2 regions of the Shewanella sp. AS16 genome follow, and region 2 is predicted to be linked to the other one. Evidence: predicted binding sites of a transcription regulator. Region 2 holds the regulator's gene; the other holds the start of a gene.

Region 1 (3,087 bases), on a different contig from region 2:
ATCTTCCTGGCGGTCGATGGCCATCTGTTGATGATCCGCATGCTGGTGGCCAGCTTCGAGACGATTCCCATCAGCAACCAAGGCATAGATATCAGCAGCTATCGGGCGTTGGCCGAATGGGGTTCGTACATGTTTGGCGCCGCGCTGACCATGTCCTTGTCGGCGATCATCGCCTTGCTCTTGGTTAACCTCTCTTTCGGTGTCATGACCCGCGCCGCGCCGCAGCTGAACATCTTCGCCATAGGCTTCCCCGTCACCATGGTGGGAGGCCTGTTGATCCTTTGGCTGACCCTGACCCCCATAATGGCGCACTTCGATGAGGTCTGGCGTGCGGCCCAGTTGCTCCTATGCGACATGTTGCATTTGCAATGTTCCAAGGACGCAGTCCTATGATAGCCCTTGTCATGGCACCTATGTTCGATGAGGTCTGGCGCGGCCCAGTTGCTCTTATGCGACATGCCGCACCTGCAATGCACCAAGGACGCTGTCCTGTGATGGGTCGTATCAAGTCATTGAACTGGAGTTGCCGTCATGGCCGATAACGACAGTAGTCAGGAACGTACCGAGGAGGCCACCAGTAGGCGACTGGAGCAGGCCCGAGAGAAAGGCCAGGTCGCCCGCTCCAAAGAACTCGGTACCGCCGCCGTGCTGCTCGCCGCCGCCGTGGGCTTTTCCATGACGGGGCCGGCACTGGCCCAGAGTCTGTCGAGGATCATGACCCAGGTGTTCACCATGGAGCGGGCGCAGATATTCGATACCAACTCCATGTACCGGGTCTGGGGCGTCGTCGGCACTGAATTGACCCTGCCGATGCTGAGTTTCATTGGCATGCTCGCCGTGGTGGCTTTCCTGGGCAATATAGTGCTTGGCGGATTGAGTTTTTCGACCAAGGCCTTCATGCCCAAGGGTAGCAAGATGAATCCCATGAATGGCTTCAAGCGCATGTTCGGCACCCAGGCCCTGGTGGAGCTGACCAAGGGCATAGCCAAGTTTTCTGTCATCGCCCTGTCGGCCTATTTGCTGCTCAGCTTCTATTTCAACGATCTTCTCATGCTGTCGGCGGACCACCTGCCGGGCAATGTGTATCATGCCCTGGATCTACTGGTGTGGATGTTTATCCTGCTGTGCTCATCCATGTTGATCATCGTCGCCATAGACGTGCCATTCCAGATCTGGAATCACAATAAACAGCTGAAGATGACCAAGCAGGAAGTCAAAGACGAATATAAGGACACCGAGGGTAAACCCGAGGTCAAGGGGCGCATCCGGCAGATGCAGCGCGAAATGGCCCAGCGCAAGATGATGAGTGAAGTGCCCAATGCCGACGTGATAGTGGTTAACCCAGAGCATTATGCCGTGGCGGTGAAATACGATGCGACACGTTCGGCGGCGCCTTTCGTGATAGCCAAGGGCGTCGATGAGGTGGCCTTTAAAATCCGGGAAATTGCCAGGGAGCATAAGGTGGCCATAGTCTCGGCGCCGCCGCTCGCCAGGGCGATATACCACACCACCAAGTTGGATCAGCAGGTGCCCGAGGGCTTGTTTACCGCCGTTGCCCAGGTGCTGGCCTATGTGTTCCAGCTAAGGCAATACCAGAAGGGCCGCGGCCGTAAGCCCTTGCCCATACCGCTCAACCAACCCATTCCGGATGAATTGAAGCATTGAGGCTGAGGCCGGAGTTGGCCGAGGCGCTCCCGGGCCGGCGGGATCGGGCTAAGTGGGCTGCCGCAACTATTGGCTGTTTTTACGGCTGAAACCTCGAATCGAACATAAATCTGGCGTGCTTTTTGCTTTAAGACTGCTATGCGTCAAAGTTTAGGTTAACTGTGAATGGATGTTAAAGCGACCCTGGGTCAGATAAAACAAGTAAGACCTGCCACCTTTAAGGGGATAGGCACGCCTCTGTTGGTGCTCGCGGCACTGGCCATGGTGGTGTTGCCTATTCCGCCATTCCTGCTCGACATCCTGTTTTCCTTCAATATCGCCCTGGCACTCGTGGTACTGCTGGTGTCCATTTACAGCGACCGGCCGCTGGATTTCGCCGCTTTTCCGACAGTGCTCCTGGTGGCGACCCTGCTCAGGTTGGCGCTTAACGTCGCCTCGACCCGGGTGGTGTTGCTCGAGGGCCACAACGGCGGCGATGCCGCGGGTAAAGTCATCGAAGCCTTCGGCTCCGTGGTGATCGGCGGTAATTATGCCGTGGGCCTGGTGGTCTTCCTCATCCTGATCATCATCAACTTTGCCGTGGTGACCAAGGGTGCCGGTCGTATCTCGGAAGTGAGTGCTCGCTTTACCTTGGATGCCATGCCGGGCAAGCAGATGGCCATAGATGCAGATCTCAATGCCGGCACTCTGAATCAGGATCAGGCCAGGATACGGCGCGCCGAAGTGACCCGTGAGGCCGACTTCTACGGTGCCATGGACGGTGCTTCAAAATTTGTTAAGGGTGATGCCATAGCGGGTATCATGATCTTGGTCATCAACATACTGGGTGGTTTCGTCATAGGCATAGCCCAGCATGGACTGAGTTTCTCCGATGCCATGGAGATCTATACCCTGCTGACCATAGGTGACGGTCTGGTGGCACAGATCCCCGGACTCTTGCTCTCGATTGCCGCTGCCCTGATGGTGACACGCCAGAACGAGTCGGGTGACATGGGCCAGATGGTGATGAGTCAGATGTTTGACAGCCCCAAGTCGATGGCGATCGCCTCAGGGGTGTTACTCGTCATGGGGCTGGTGCCCGGCATGCCGCATCTGGCCTTCCTGGGCTTCGCCCTCTGCACCGCCGGCGGTGCGTATTTCATCAATAAACGCAATAATGCCAAACGCACCCAGGCATTGGCGCTGGCCCAACAGGGGCCGACCGAGAAACTGGATAAAGAGCCCAAGGATCTGAGCTGGGATGACGTGCGCCATGTGGATACCGTCGGCCTGGAGGTGGGTTATCGGCTGATCCCTCTGGTGGATAAGGGCCAGGGCGGCGAGTTGTTGGGGCGGATCAAAGGGGTTCGCAAGAAATTGTCCCAGGAGCTGGGTTTCCTGGTGCCTGCGGTGCACATACGTGACAATCTCGACCTGTCGCCC
Region 2 (3,087 bases):
CATCATTCAACCTGAAACTTATCAGGAAGAGCCCAAGCCCATGCCACAGAGCGAGCCGCAGGTTAACCAGCAGGAGCAGGAATGACACAGATTACCTTGAGAGCCGAGAACCTGGCCAAGAGCTATAAGAGCCGCCAGGTGGTAAAGGATGTCAGCCTGACGGTAAAGACGGGCCAGGTCGTAGGTCTGCTCGGCCCCAATGGTGCCGGCAAGACCACCACCTTCTATATGGTCGTCGGCTTGGTCAAGAGCGACAAGGGACAGATCTTCATCGACGATGACGATCTCACCACAGATCCCATGCACCTGCGGGCCCGTAAAGGCATAGGCTACCTGCCCCAGGAAGCCAGCATCTTCAGGAAGCTCACAGTCCATGACAACATCATGGCCGTATTGCAGACGCGTTCGTCACTGACGGCGCAGCAGCGGGAAGAACAGCTGGAAAACCTGCTGGAAGAATTCCATATCACCCATATCCGTGACAGTCAGGGCATGTCCCTCTCCGGCGGCGAGCGCCGCCGGGTCGAGATAGCCAGGGCACTGGCGGCCAACCCCAAGTTTATCCTGCTGGATGAGCCCTTCGCTGGGGTCGACCCGATTTCCGTCATCGACATCAAAAAAATCATCGAACACCTGAAGATCCGCGGCTTGGGGGTGTTGATAACGGACCATAATGTGCGCGAAACTCTGGATGTGTGTGAACATGCCTATATCGTCAGCCACGGCAATCTTATTGCCGAAGGAACGCCGGCAGAGATCCTAGACAATCAGCAAGTTAGGGCTGTGTACTTAGGAGAACAATTCAGGCTATAGTTAAGGCATGGGCCGGCACTTTCAGACCATGGCGGGTTGACAGTCGGCACTATCACCAACACCAGCGAGCCAACACCAATGAGCCAACAATTGTGTTCAAGAATAATAAGTAGGGATCAGCGGTAAGATGAAAGCGTCACTCCAGTTAAGACTGGGTCAGCAGTTAACCATGACGCCCCAATTACAACAGGCGATACGTCTGTTGCAACTCTCGTCACTGGAACTGCAACAAGAGATCCAACAAGCACTAGACTCCAATCCCCTTCTCGAGCAGGAGGAGGATAGCTATGAGGCTGCCGGCACCAACGAAAATCCGGCGCAGCCGGATACCGACTTCAGCGACAACAGCCAAGTGTCGACGGACAAGGACAGTTCGACCGTTGATACCGCCGAATCTCTGACCCAGGAGTCCATGCCGGATGAGCTGCCCATGGACACCACCTGGGATGAAGTGTTCACCGCCTCGCCCAATTCCGGCTCCGGCGGCATGCGGGAGGACGATATGCCCTTCCAGGGGGAAACCAGCGATGGCTTGTATGAGCATCTGGAATGGCAGAAGAATCTCACCCCCTTCTCGGAAACCGACCTGGCGATAGCGACGGCCATCATAGATGCCATAGACGAACAGGGTTACCTGACCCAGAGCATGGAAGAGATACTCGATGCCATGGGCAACCCTGAGATAGAGCTGGATGAAGTCGAAGCCGTGCTCAAGCGCATTCAGCATTTCGATCCCATAGGAGTCGCGGCCCGCGACCTAAGTGAATGCCTGCTGATCCAACTGGCGCAATTTGCCGCCGATACCCCCCACATAGACAATGCCCGGCTCCTGATTAAAGATCACCTTGAACTCATCGCCGGCCGCGATTTTCGCACCCTGATGCGCAAGACCCGGCTCAAGGAAGATGAGCTGAGGCAGGCCATAGCCCTGATCCAGACGCTGAATCCGCGCCCGGGATTGCTCATCACCCCTGTCGATGATGAGTATGTGATCCCGGATGTCTCTGTCATGAAGAAAAGCGGACGCTGGGTGGTCGAGCTCAACCCGGACTGCATGCCTAAGATCAGTGTCAACCAACAGTATGCCGCCATGGCCCGCAGCACCAAGAGCCAGGCCGACAGTCAGTTCATCCGCGGACATCTGCAGGAAGCCAAATGGTTTATCAAGAGCCTGGAGAGTCGCAACGACACCCTGCTCAAGGTAGCCAACTGCATAGTCCAGTACCAGCAGGGCTTTTTCGAGTATGGCGAGGAAGCCATGAAGCCCATGGTGCTCAACGATATCGCCGAGGCCGTCGAGATGCATGAGTCCACCATTTCCAGGGTGACCACCCAGAAATATATGCATACCCCAAGAGGCCTGTTTGAACTAAAATATTTTTTCTCCAGCCACGTCAGTACCGACGATGGTGGCGAGTGCTCATCTACCGCTATCCGCGCCTTCATCAAGAAGCTGGTCGCGGCGGAAAACCAGAAGAAGCCTCTGAGCGACAGCAAAATGGCGCAACTTCTGGCAGAACAGGGGATCAATGTTGCCCGGCGCACCATAGCCAAATATCGTGAAGCCATGTTGATCCCCCCCTCAAATCAACGTAAGAGTTTATAGACACTTAGGACATTGGAGGAAGAGGTATATGCAAATTAATCTGACTGGGCACCACATAGAAATCACAGATTCATTGCGTGATTATGTACAAGAAAAATTTTCAAAACTTGAACGCCATTTCGAACAGATCAATAATGTGCACGTTGTGCTCAATGTTGAGAAAACGCAACAGATTGCCGAAGCCAAAATCCATCTTACCGGTGGTGAGGTGTATGCCACCTCGGAGCATGCCGATATGTATGCCGCGATAGACGTCCTGATCGATAAACTCGACCGTCAGGTAATTAAACACAAAGAGAAGCTGACAAAACACTAATAATGCAACTTAGTAGCATACTGCGGCCGGAATGCACCACCTGCGCCACTCCAGGCAGTAAGAAAAAGGTACTGGAACTCATAGGCGACTTAGTTGCGGCCCAGTACCCAAACCTCTCATCTCAGGCGATCTTTGAAAGCCTGGTGGCGCGAGAAAAAATGGGCAGTACTGGCATAGGCAATGGTATCGCTATCCCACACGGGCGCTTGACCGACATAGAGCAACCTATTGCCGTGTTGGTCAAGTGTGAGGAACCCATTGCCTTCGATGCCATAGACAAACAACCGGTAGACCTGCTGTTTGCCTTGCTGGTCCCGGCAGATCAATGTCAACTGCACTTGAGCACCCTGTC

What was found. Region 2 encodes sigma-54, which starts transcription at its own class of promoters, with help from an activator protein. Its sites were predicted from a motif close to GTTGGCACGNNNNTNGNNT; they were not measured.
Region 1: the regulator sigma-54 is predicted to act here: its motif matches at 1,775-1,793, upstream of flhA (flagellar biosynthesis protein FlhA).

The regions. Positions count from the first base shown of each region.
Region 1 is NZ_JAKCLK010000003.1:518,607-521,693, forward strand. It holds gene fliR (flagellar biosynthetic protein FliR) at 1-393, shown strand, start outside; gene flhB (flagellar biosynthesis protein FlhB) at 532-1,665, shown strand; gene flhA (flagellar biosynthesis protein FlhA) at 1,831-3,087, shown strand, end outside.
Region 2 is NZ_JAKCLK010000004.1:170,679-173,765, forward strand. It holds gene lptA (lipopolysaccharide transport periplasmic protein LptA) at 1-85, shown strand, start outside; gene lptB (LPS export ABC transporter ATP-binding protein) at 82-813, shown strand; gene LZP73_RS12895 (RNA polymerase factor sigma-54) at 941-2,419, shown strand; gene hpf (ribosome hibernation promoting factor) at 2,448-2,735, shown strand; gene ptsN (PTS IIA-like nitrogen regulatory protein PtsN) at 2,738-3,087, shown strand, end outside.